Regions from separate parts of the Bacillus sp. SD127 genome, predicted to be linked through region 4. Evidence: predicted binding sites of a transcription regulator. Region 4 holds the regulator's gene; each other region holds the start of a gene.
What was found. The regulator Rex, encoded in region 4, represses fermentation and respiration genes when NADH is low (regulators of the CRP and FNR family bind a similar motif). The targets are predictions, from matches to a motif close to TTGTGAAATATTTCACAA.
Positions count from the first base shown of each region.

Region 1 (3,134 bases), 980 kb from region 4:
GATTCAAAATGGGCTGCTTGTGCAAAATAAATTATTGCATGAGATAAAGGCGCTCTATAAAAAAGAATACGAGATCGGCCTGTGGGCGATCGGACATGTAAAAGAGACATTGGGCGTGTCTCTGCCTGAAGATGAAGCGGGTTATATTGCCCTTCACATCCATACGGCAAAGATGGATGCAGAGAGTATGTATTCAGCGCTGAAGCATACGACGATGATAAAAGAAATGATAGAGAAAATAGAAAACTACTTTAATCGAAAGGTGGATGAAAACAGCATTTCCTATCAACGCCTTGTCACGCATTTGCGATACGCGGTCAGCCGGTTGGAATCAAATGAAGCGTTTCATGCCATGGACGAAGAGATGCTTTATTTCATCCAAAAAAAGTATTCATTTGCCTATCAATGTGCGCTGGAGCTGGCGGAGTTTCTGAAAAATGAATATCAATTACATTTGCCGGAGTCCGAGGCCGGCTATATCACGCTGCATGTCCAGCGTCTTCAAGATCTCTCGGAATAACCGCTTTGACTTGCAGGGAGTGATCTCTGGAAGTTTTTTTATTGATCGGCATTCAGCATGTGATACATCCAGCCCATCATCACAATTCCTGCGGCCAGATTGCCGAGTGTAACAGGAATTAAGTTTCTGGCTGCTCCCGCCAGTGTGACTGTATCAGGGTGATCGATCAAAAGTGAGATCGCAAATGTGCACATATTGGCAATGCTGTGTTCAAAACCGGAAATAAAAAAGCAGAAAACGAAAAGCATCATGGCAAACAGCTTTGCCCCTTCTCCTTTGAGAGACATCGGAATGAAAAAAGCGAGACATACAAGCCAATTGCACAGCATTCCTCGGAAAAACAGCTCTGAGGCAGGCGGCTCTATCTTGTGCTCTGCCAGATGAATCAAAAAGGAATGGGATGCCCCCTCGAAGAGCCCGGTTGCGCTGATAAGTATCGCAAACAAAACGGCTCCGATCAAATTGCCGGTATAGCTGAAAAACCACAGGTACAGGGTGTCTCGCCAGCTGATTTTTTTCCGGAGTGCGGTATAAGTAAAATAAAAGGTGTTGCCGGTGAATAAATCCCCGCCTCCGTAGGCAATTAATACAATAGCAGCTCCAAATGTCACAGCGGCAGCCGGAAAGGCAAACGGTGAGTCAGCAATAGAGAAATAGCTGCCTGTTTTGCTTGCGGCTGTAATGCCAAAACCGATAAACATGCTGGCCAAAATGGATCTGAGCAAATAACGGATTTTGCTTGAAACGAATATGTTTTGTTTTCTTAAAGCATACTGTTCAACCTTTTGCAATGCTTGAGTTTCCATTGTCTTTTCCTGCTTTCTTTGATAGATGAGCATAGTATAGCACGATATTGTGAAGTATTTCACAATTAATATTTACGACTTTTTGTCTAAATGTTTTACATCACTTTTTATCTAAAAAAACAGTTGACGAAAACGCTGTCATCAATTATGATGAAAGCGTATTCTTTATTTGAATAAGCGGGATTGTGACTGGTAAAGCAGGCAAGACCTAAAATTTGCGTAAATGAAAAAGGATCGCTGTGTCCTTTATTCGTTGGCGAATTTTAGGTCTTTTTTGTTTATAAAAGGGGGAGAAGAAGATGGATTACAAAGAGACTGCAAAACGCCTCATTGAGCTTCTCGGGGGACAAGAAAACATTATCAGCGCGGCTCATTGTGCGACAAGACTGCGTTTGGTGATCAGGGATGAATCAAAGATTGACCAATCGCAAGTGGAAGAGCTTGAAGGCGTCAAAGGCGCTTTCAGCAGTTCAGGCCAATACCAGATTATTTTTGGAACAGGCCTTGTCAATAAAGTGTATGACGCTTTTTCTAAGGAAGCCGATGTAGAGCGTGAAGAACATGTGAATCACCAGGATGCTGCTAAAGAGAAACTGAACCCTGCGGCGAGATTTGCGAAAACGCTTTCGAATATTTTTGTTCCGATCATTCCAGCCATCGTAGCCAGCGGCCTGTTAATGGGGTTATTGGGAATGATCAATGCCTTTCATTGGATGAGTAAGGACTCTGCGCTGCTGCAGCTCCTCGATATGTTTTCAAGCGCGGCATTTATCTTCCTGCCGATTTTGATCGGGGTCAGCGCTTCAAAAGAGTTTGGAAGCAATCCGTATTTAGGAGCGGTCATCGGGGGAATCATGATACACCCCACTCTTTTGAATCCATGGGGTCTGGCGGAAGCATCACCTGATTATATGCATCTTTTCGGGTTTGATATCGCGCTTCTCGGATATCAGGGAACTGTCATCCCTGTTCTGCTGGCAGTTTACGTCATGAGCAAGGTAGAGAAATGGACAAGAAAAGTGGTTCCGCATGCGGTCGATTTGCTTGTTACGCCTTTTGTTACTGTCATTGTCACCGGGTTTGTCGCATTTATTGCCATCGGTCCTCTAGGAAGAGCGCTTGGCTCCGGTATTACTGTTGCTTTAACATATGTGTATGATCATGCCGGTTTTGTCGCAGGCCTTCTTTTCGGCGGCACCTATTCACTGATCGTCCTGACAGGTGTTCATCACAGCTTCCATGCGATTGAGGCGGGGCTTATTTCAGATCTTGGCAGGAACTATTTATTGCCGATTTGGTCTATGGCGAATGTCGCCCAAGGCGGGGCAGGCCTTGCCGTCTTCTTTTTAGCGAAAAAGGCAAAAACGAAGGAAATCGCTCTTCCGGCGGCATTTTCCGCTTTTCTAGGCATTACAGAGCCTGTCATTTTCGGAGTGAACCTTCGATACCGGAAGCCGTTTATCGCCGCCATGATCGGGGGCGCGTTGGGCGGCGCGTATGTCGTATTTACACATGTTGCTGCAAACGCTTACGGGTTAACAGGCATTCCGATGATTGCCATTGCAGCACCGTTTGGCTTTGGAAATCTAGTAAACTATATGATAGGAATGGTTATTGCAGCAGTATCAGCATTCATTGCGGCGTTTGTCATGAAAATTAACGAAGATGAGGAGAGAAAAAAATGACAGCACATGATCAGAAGCTGCGTCGCCGGGCTTATGAAGAAATTGAGAAAAAAGAACATATTGCTGACAGCGATCCGCACCGCCAGCACTTTCACATCATGCCTCCGGTTGGTTTGCTGAATG
Region 1 covers NZ_CP191226.1:342,584-345,717, forward strand. The annotation lists gene sacT (sac operon transcriptional antiterminator SacT) at 1-520, shown strand, start outside; gene ACQVGS_RS01810 (formate/nitrite transporter family protein) at 559-1,326, opposite strand; gene scrA (PTS system sucrose transporter subunit IIBC) at 1,626-3,011, shown strand; gene sacA (sucrose-6-phosphate hydrolase) at 3,008-3,134, shown strand, end outside.
Region 1: a site for Rex is predicted at 1,374-1,391, ahead of ACQVGS_RS01810 (formate/nitrite transporter family protein). Genes of this name have one in related genera too.

Region 2 (3,134 bases), 310 kb from region 4:
GGACAGCCTGAGAAACTCTCTAACCCGGATGGAAACAATCAGATATTCATGAATCAGCGCGGCCCTGAAGGTGCTGTTTTGGCAAATGCATCTTCATCACCAGTTTCCATTCATACTTCAACGGATTTACCTGATGGCAGCTACGATAATAAAGCCGGGGATGGTTCGTTTAAAGTAACAGATGGCATACTGACAGGTACAATCAGCGGCAGAGGTGTGGTTGTGCTTTATGCGGAAGATACCGCAAATGTACCTAATGTCTTCCTCGAGAATTATCAAACAGGTGTAACCCATTCTTTCTATGATGATCAGCTAACGGTAACTCTGCGTGCCGACGCTCATACCGCAAAAGCTGCTTATCAAATAAATCATGGTGATGAGACACAGTTTAAGGACGGGGATCAATTAATGATCGGAAAAGGGGACCCGTTTAATACAACATACAAGGTCACTTTAACAGGAACGAACAGTGATGGAGCATCTGGGACAAAAGAATATACTTTTGTAAAAACAGACCCATCTTCTGAGAAAAGAATAGGCTATCAAAACCTAAATAATTGGAGTCAAGTTAATGCATATGTATACAAGGAGAATGGGGGGCAGGCAATAGAATTGACCGGATCTTGGCCGGGAAAAGCAATGAGTAAGAATGCAGACGGCATTTACACTCTGACGTTATCGGCGGATACTGATACAAAAAACGCCAAAGTGATTTTTAACAACGGCAGCGCCCAAGTACCTGGCCAGAATCAACCTGGTTTTGATTACGTGCAAAATGGTTTATATAATGACTCTGGCTTAAATGGTTCTTTGCCCCATTTAGTCCGGACATTTCGTTAACAACAATACCCTAAAGTGAACAATCGCTTACTTTATCTGTTTGGAGATCACCATGTATAGGCTCCGGCAATGTCAGATCGATGCGTCACAATCATGATAAATAATGAGCATTCACATTGCCGGATACAATGCTTTTTGAGGAAAGCAGCGAAAGAAACTAACAAACATTCCTTCTTTGTCTTGCGATTCTCATGCTGAAAATCACTCAAGAAAACGGTAAGAAACTATCATAGATAGTTTCTTTTTTTGTTCATAAATCAGACAAATCTTTTCTCTTGCAAAAGTTTGTGAAATGTTGCACAATATAAATGTGAAATACTTCACAAACAAACACCAAAGAAAAACAAACACTGGAGGATGAGGATAAATGATGAATGAACGTGTAAATAAAGTAGCTTTAATCGGAGCGGGTTTTGTTGGAAGCAGTTATGCATTTGCGTTAATTAACCAAGGGATCACAGATGAACTTGTGGTCATTGATTTAAATAAAGAAAAAGCAATGGGCGATGTAATGGATTTAAACCACGGAAAGGCGTTTGCGCCGCATCCGGTCAAAACATCTTTCGGAACATATGAAGACTGCAAGGATGCTGATATTGTCTGCATCTGCGCCGGCGCAAACCAAAAGCCTGGTGAGACACGCCTTGAATTAGTAGAAAAGAACTTAAAGATCTTCAAAGGAATCGTCAGTGAAGTCATGGCGAGCGGATTTGACGGCATTTTCTTAATCGCGACAAATCCGGTTGATATTCTGACGTATGCAACATGGAAATTCAGCGGCCTGCCAAAAGAGCGAGTGATCGGAAGCGGCACAACACTTGATTCTGCGAGATTCCGTTACATGCTGAGCGAATACTTCGGTGCAGCGGCACACAATGTGCACGCTCATATTATCGGCGAACACGGTGATACTGAGCTTCCTGTCTGGAGCCACGCGAATATCGGCGGAGTGCCGGTCAGTGAACTGGTTGAGAAAAACGAAGCATACAAACAAGAAGAGCTTGACCAGATCGTGGATGACGTGAAAAACGCCGCTTATCATATCATTGAGAAAAAAGGCGCGACGTATTACGGGGTAGCCATGAGCCTTGCGCGAATCACTAAAGCGATTCTTCATAATGAAAACAGCATTTTAACAGTCAGCACATATTTGGACGGACAATACGGAGCAGATGACGTGTACATCGGAGTGCCGGCTGTCGTCAACCGCGGCGGAGTCGCTGGCATCACTGAGCTGAACTTAAATGAGAAAGAAAAAGAGCAGTTTAACCACAGCGCCAACGTGCTCAAAAACATTTTGAAACCGCATTTTGCAGAACAAAACGTCAATTAGAACGCAACTATAGAGTAAAGGGCTGATTGTCAATGTGGGAGCAGTTGTATGATCCGTTTGGAAACGAGTATGTGAGCGCACTGGTTGCGCTCACACCGATTCTCTTTTTTCTCTTAGCTTTAACCGTTTTTAAGATGAAAGGCATTCTTGCGGCATTTCTGACCCTAGCCGCCAGCTTTTTGGTTGCCGTATTGGCATTTCATATGCCGGTTGAAAAAGCCGTTTCTTCTGTTTTATTAGGCATCGGAAGCGGTTTGTGGCCGATCGGCTACATTGTCCTGATGGCAGTGTGGCTCTATAAAATCGCTGTGAAAACCGGGAAGTTTACCATTATTCGTTCCAGCATTGCCGGCATTTCGCCTGACCAAAGATTACAGCTATTATTAATCGGTTTTTGTTTTAACGCATTTTTGGAAGGTGCGGCCGGCTTTGGTGTTCCGATTGCAATTAGTGCGGCGCTGCTCGTAGAACTTGGCTTTAAACCGTTAAAGGCGGCGGCGCTCTGTTTGATTGCGAATGCTGCCTCTGGAGCCTTTGGCGCGATCGGGATACCGGTGATTACAGGCGCGCAAATTGGAGACTTGTCTTCTCTTGAGCTGTCTCGGGCATTGATCTGGACACTGCCGATGATTACTTTTCTGATTCCGTTTTTACTCGTGTTCTTATTAGACCGGATGAAGGGAATCAAACAAACCTGGCCTGCCTTGTTGGTTGTCAGCGGTATATATACAGCGGTTCAGACGCTGACAATGGCTGTGCTCGGACCGGAATTAGCTAACATTTTGGCGGCGCTGTTCAGTATGGGCGGGCTTGCGCTCTTCCTGCGCAAGTGGCAGCCGAAACAGATTTACCGTGAGCAGGGAGCCGAAGAAACCGGTGAGAAAAAGAGATACAGCGCCGCAGACATTGCCAAAGCGTGGTCTCCTTTCTACATTTTAACTGCGGCGATCACCATCTGGAG
Region 2 covers NZ_CP191226.1:3,938,836-3,941,969, reverse strand. The annotation lists partial or broken gene amyE (alpha-amylase) at 1-840, shown strand, start outside; gene ACQVGS_RS20390 (L-lactate dehydrogenase) at 1,208-2,173, shown strand; gene ACQVGS_RS20385 (L-lactate permease) at 2,206-3,134, shown strand, end outside.
Region 2: a site for Rex is predicted at 1,149-1,166, ahead of ACQVGS_RS20390 (L-lactate dehydrogenase). Genes of this name have one in related genera too.

Region 3 (3,134 bases), 1.1 Mb from region 4:
GCTCGCGAGAATCGCGAAAAAAGCGCCGCGCCAAATCGCTGAGGAAATTGTCGCTTCTTTTGATAAAGGAAAGGCTTCTATTGAAAAGCTTGATATCGCCGGTCCTGGTTTTATCAATTTCTATATGAACAATCAATATTTAACGAAGCTGATCCCGTCTGTATTGGAAGCGGGAGACGCGTATGGAGAAACAAACATCGGAAACGGCGAACGCGTTCAAGTGGAATTCGTATCTGCAAATCCGACGGGGGACCTTCACTTAGGCCACGCGCGCGGTGCGGCTGTCGGCGATTCCTTGTGCAATGTGCTTGCAAAAGCGGGTTACGATGTGAGCCGCGAATACTACATTAACGATGCCGGAAACCAGATTAACAACCTGGCGCTTTCTGTAGAAGTCCGTTACTTTGAAGCGCTTGGACTGGAAAAACCGATGCCGGAGGACGGCTACCGCGGTGAGGATATCATTTCAATCGGAAAGCGTCTCGCTGAGGAATACGGCGACCGTTTCGTCAACGAAGAAGAAAGCGAACGCCTCGCATTTTTCCGTGAGTACGGTTTGAAATACGAGCTGGAGAAGCTTCGCGTAGACTTGGAAAACTTCCGCGTGCCGTTTGACGTGTGGTATTCTGAAACATCACTGTACCAAAACGGAAAAATCGATAAGGCGCTGGACGCGCTGCGTGAGAAAGGCCATGTCTATGAGGAAGACGGTGCGACTTGGTTCCGTTCCACAACGTTCGGAGATGACAAAGACCGAGTACTGATCAAAAAGGACGGCACATACACATACCTGCTTCCTGATATCGCCTACCATAAGGACAAGCTTGACCGCGGCTTTGATAAGCTGGTCAACGTATGGGGCGCCGACCACCACGGCTACATCCCGCGTATGAAAGCGGCAATCGAAGCGCTTGGCTATGAAAAAGGAACGTTGGAAGTAGAAATCATTCAGCTCGTGCACCTTTACAAAAACGGCGAGAAAATGAAAATGAGCAAACGGACGGGGAAAGCGGTAACGATGCGCGACCTGATTGACGAAGTCGGCCTTGATGCCGTGCGTTATTTCTTCGCGATGCGCAGCGCTGATACGCATATGGATTTTGACTTGGATCTTGCTGTATCAACATCTAACGAAAACCCTGTGTATTATGCGCAATACGCACATGCCCGCATTTGCAGCATGCTTCGCCAAGGGGAAGAACAAGGACTCACACCGGCGGCGGATCTAGATTTCAGCCCTATTCAATCAGAAAAAGAATATGATCTGCTGAAAACAATCGGCGGCTTCCCAGAGGCAGTGGCGGAAGCGGCGGAAAAACGAATTCCGCACCGTGTGACGAATTATATTTATGACTTGGCTTCAGCTCTGCACAGCTTCTACAATGCGGAGAAAGTCATCGACCCTGAAAACGAAGAGAAAAGCCGTGCGCGCTTAGCTTTAATGAAAGCAACGCAAATCACGCTGAACAACGCGCTTCAATTGATCGGCGTATCGGCTCCTGAAAAAATGTAATCAAGCTGAAAGGACAAAGCCAGAGGGCTTTGTCCTTTTTTGTTAAAAAATCGTGTGATATAGTTCACAATCTTCCTCGCCGAGTTTTTGTATGATAAGGCTGATTATTGAATCAGTGAAAGGGGCAAGCCGAATGATTAACCGTCAACACTTTCAATTATCGCTGCAGTCATTAAGCTTGGTGGCAGGGTTTATGGTTTGGGTGCTGATTTCGTCACTTATTTCCCAAATCACATTAGATATTCATTTGAGCAAAGGCGAAATTTCCTTGGTAACGGCCATACCCGTTATATTAGGATCGCTTCTCCGCATTCCGCTGGGGTATTTGACCAACAGGTTTGGCGCGCGGATCATTTTTATGATCAGCTTTATATTGCTTTTATTCCCTGTATTTTGGATCAGTATTGCAGATTCCCTGTTTGATTTAATCGCGGGCGGTTTTTTCTTAGGGATTGGGGGAGCCGTTTTTTCCATTGGGGTTACATCTCTTCCGAAGTACTATCCTAAAGAAAAACATGGCGTTGTAAACGGTATTTACGGTGCCGGGAATATCGGAACCGCGATCACTACATTTGCAGCTCCCGTGATTGCTCAAGCGGCGGGGTGGAAAAGTACGGTGCAAATGTATATGGCTCTGTTGGCTTTATTTGCTTTGCTGCACTTTTTCTTCGGTGACCGGCATGAGAAGAAAGTGAAGGTGTCCGTAAAGACTCAAATCAAAGCCGTTTACCGAAATCATGTGCTGTGGTTTCTGAGTCTCTTTTATTTTATTACGTTTGGCGCCTTTGTCGCTTTTACAATCTATCTGCCAAACTTTCTTGTTGAGCAGTTTGATCTGAGTCCTGCGGATGCCGGGCTGCGGACGGCAGGTTTTATTGCTGTATCCACGCTGCTCAGGCCGGCGGGCGGGTGGCTGGCTGATAAAGTGAGTCCGCTCCGCATCCTGATGTTTGTCTTTGCCGGCCTGACATTATCGGGCGTCATCCTGTCGTTTTCGCCGACGATCGGCATTTATGCCTTTGGGGCGTTAACGGTTGCGGTGTGCTCCGGGATTGGAAACGGGACGGTTTTTAAACTGGTTCCTTTCTATTTTTCTAAGCAGGCGGGAATCGCCAACGGAGTTGTGTCTGCCATGGGCGGATTAGGCGGCTTTTTCCCTCCGCTGATTCTGGCGAGTGTATTTCAGGCGACGGGACAATACGCCATCGGATTTATGGCGCTTTCGGAAGTCGCGTTAGCAAGCTTTGTCATTGTCATATGGATGTATTGGCAGGAAAGAATGAAAACACACACAGAGAGAAGCGGGCACAGCGTAAACTGACGGGCCGCCGGCGATTGGGGAATTCACGAGATTGTAAGTTTTTTCTGAAAAGCGCAAATGATTTCACGTTACAATAGATACACAACGTGACTTTTCTTCGAGGTGAGCTTATGAACTTTCTCTCTGTTCGAACATCTGATAAGGATCTTATTTCCAGTGATCTTCATCAATTGCTGGAATCCATCAGCACAAAAAGAAAAATCAAAAAACACACATACCTGTTTCGAGAAGGAATGGATGCAGAAGAGCTTTATCTGATTCAGTCAGGACTCATTGAAATCGGGAAGCTGACGGCTGACG
Region 3 covers NZ_CP191226.1:413,637-416,770, forward strand. The annotation lists gene argS (arginine--tRNA ligase) at 1-1,513, shown strand, start outside; gene ACQVGS_RS02185 (nitrate/nitrite transporter) at 1,647-2,834, shown strand; gene fnr (fumarate/nitrate reduction transcriptional regulator Fnr) at 2,945-3,134, shown strand, end outside.
Region 3: a site for Rex is predicted at 1,566-1,583, ahead of ACQVGS_RS02185 (nitrate/nitrite transporter). Genes of this name have one in related genera too.

Region 4 (3,134 bases):
GTAAATAATGTTCAAGCCATGTCAGCGTATCAATGTCCAGATGGTTGGTCGGCTCATCTAGAATGAGAAGATCAGGCTGTGTTAACAGAAGCTTACCCAAGGCCAGTCTTGTTTTCTGACCTCCGCTCAGGCTTTGCACCTGCGTTGAATCGTCAAAATGGCTGAAGCCGAGACCGTGCAGCACAGATCTGACATCTGCTTCATACTGATAGCCGCCTTTATCTTTAAATTCCTGCTGAAGACGGTCGTAGGTTTTCATGATGCTTTCCAGTTCACTTGGGTCAGCTGCCGCCATTTTTTCTTCTATGTTTCGCATTTCTTTTTCCATTGCTTTTAAGTGATCAAAAACAGTCAGCAGCTCTTCTTTTATGGTAAGCTTAGAATCCAAGCCGGTATGCTGGGCCAAATAGCCCATTGTGATATCTTTCGGCTTGATCATTTCACCCTTTTCATATGAAAGGTGACCTGCGATAATTTTAAGGAGTGTAGATTTCCCAGCGCCGTTTCTTCCTACAATTGCGACGCGATCACGGTTTCTGACTTCCAGCTTTATATTGTTTAAAATAGTATCAGCACCAAATGATTTGGAAAGCTGATTAATTTGTAAGATCATCATATTATTTCACCTCTGCTATAATAAGTTAAGTGTAGCTTATGAACCAGAACTCAGCAAACAATACATTGGCCGAATAAGACATAGAGAAGAAAATAGTGTATGATCTGTTTAAGGAGAGTTTTTACTATGAATGGATTTTCTCATTTTAATGAACAGGGCAGAGCCCAGATGGTGGATATCAGCGAAAAATCTTCGACTGTCCGTACTGCGGCGGCTGTATCAAGCGTACACATGAAGAGTGAAGTGTACGAGAAAATAAAAAGCCATGATATCGGCAAAGGAGATGTACTTGCTGTCGCTCAGGTGGCGGGTATTATGGCTGCGAAACAAACATCAAATATCATTCCGATGTGCCATCCGCTATCCTTGAGCGGGGTCGATATTTCGTTTGACTGGAAAATAAAAGAAACAGAAGTTATACTTCATATAAAAGCACAGGTCAAAACGAAAGGGAGTACAGGTGTGGAAATGGAAGCGCTAACTTCTGCATCGGTGTGTGCCCTTACTGTTTACGATATGTGCAAGGCGCTTGATAAGGGGATGGTCATCGGCCCTACCTGCTTGCTGGAAAAGACAGGCGGGAAAAACGGTGACTTTAAAAGAGAACTATCCGAGTATAATTTGGAGGACCAAAAATGAATAAGGATCAATCAAAAATTCCGCAGGCGACGGCAAAACGGCTGCCGCTTTATTATCGCTTTTTAAAGAATCTGCATGCGTCAGGAAAACAGCGTGTATCATCCGCTGAACTCAGCGATGCCGTAAAGGTTGATTCTGCCACGATTCGCAGGGATTTTTCCTATTTTGGAGCTCTTGGCAAAAAAGGATACGGATATAATGTCGATTATTTGCTGTCATTTTTCCGAAAAACGCTGGATCAGGATGAAATGACAGACGTTATCCTGATTGGTGTCGGGAACTTAGGAACAGCGTTTCTTCACTATAATTTCACAAAAAATAATAACACAAAAATTTCTATGGCTTTTGATATAAATGAGAGTAAAATAGGAACTGAGGTAGGCGGTGTGCCCGTCTTTAACCTCGATGATCTTGAAAAGCATGTAAAAGGCGAATCAGTTGCCATTCTGACAGTGCCCGCAGTTGCGGCCCAATCGATTACCGACAGATTGGTTGCGTTAGGGATCAAGGGTATTCTTAATTTTACGCCGGCCCGTTTGAATGTGCCGGAACACATTCGAATTCATCATATAGATTTAGCTGTAGAGCTTCAGTCACTGGTTTATTTCTTGAAGCATTATTCTGTTTTAGAGGAAATCGAGTAACCGGAAAGGAGGAGCCCAAATATGCCGATCGGTCCTGGAAGCCTTGCTGTTATCGCAATCGTTGCTCTGATTATCTTTGGCCCCAAAAAGCTGCCTGAGTTGGGAAAAGCGGCTGGAGACACACTTCGTGAATTCAAAAACGCTACTAAAGGATTAGCGAGTGATGATGAGGAAAAAAAGAAAGAGAATCAGTAAGTTAGGATGACACAAATGAAAGTGAATCAAATGTCGCTGCTGGAGCATATTGCGGAGCTTCGAAAACGATTGCTGGTTGTGGCGCTGGCGTTTGTCGTTTTCTTTATCGCGGGATTTTTTTTAGCGAAGCCGATTATAGTGTATCTGCAAGAAACGGATGAAGCGAAGGAGCTCACGCTCAATGCGTTTAATCTGACAGACCCGCTTTATGTGTTTATGCAGTTTGCGTTTATCATCGGGATTGTCCTGACTTCGCCGGTTATTCTCTATCAGCTTTGGGCTTTTGTGAGCCCGGGCCTCTATGAAAAGGAGCGCAAAGTAACGCTCAGCTACATTCCGATCTCTATTTTGCTGTTTTTAGCGGGTTTATCTTTTTCCTATTATATTTTATTTCCTTTTGTTGTCGATTTTATGAAACGGATATCTCAGGATTTGAATGTCACTCAGGTGATTGGAATTAATGAATATTTTCATTTTCTTCTGCAGCTGACGATTCCGTTTGGACTGTTGTTTCAAATGCCGGTCATCCTTATGTTTTTGACAAGGCTTGGAATTGTGACACCGATGTTCTTAGCGAAAATCAGAAAGTATGCGTACTTTACGCTGCTTGTGATTGCTGCTCTGATCACACCACCTGAGCTTTTGTCTCATATGATGGTGACTGTTCCGCTCTTGATTTTGTATGAAATCAGTATTTTAATATCGAAGGCTGCCTATCGGAAAGCGCAGAAAAACAGTGCTGCCGATCAGGACGTTTCTTCTTAGCCAACATAAAAAATCCATTTCTCATAGAGAGAAATGGATTTTCTTTATTTCTGGTTCTTCTTTATTTTAAATGAAAAGGCGAACATCTTAAAAGAAATGCTGATGTTGTATGCAGCGAACACCATCAGCAGGATGGAGTAAAATGACCACATGCTGCCTGGCGAGCTTGCGGCGAGATAAGTAAAGATGCACCCTACGGCAAAGTAGATCATTCCCCACACTATCGGGTTTCTCATGAAAATAATCCTCCAATAATCAATTGCATTTGTGTGCTT
Region 4 covers NZ_CP191226.1:3,628,858-3,631,991, reverse strand. The annotation lists gene ACQVGS_RS18875 (ABC-F family ATP-binding cassette domain-containing protein) at 1-616, opposite strand, end outside; gene moaC (cyclic pyranopterin monophosphate synthase MoaC) at 743-1,255, shown strand; gene ACQVGS_RS18865 (redox-sensing transcriptional repressor Rex) at 1,252-1,899, shown strand; gene tatAY (sec-independent protein translocase protein TatAY) at 1,921-2,094, shown strand; gene tatC (twin-arginine translocase subunit TatC) at 2,101-2,859, shown strand; gene ACQVGS_RS18850 (DUF4305 domain-containing protein) at 2,904-3,095, opposite strand; gene ACQVGS_RS18845 (CPBP family intramembrane glutamic endopeptidase) at 3,092-3,134, opposite strand, start outside.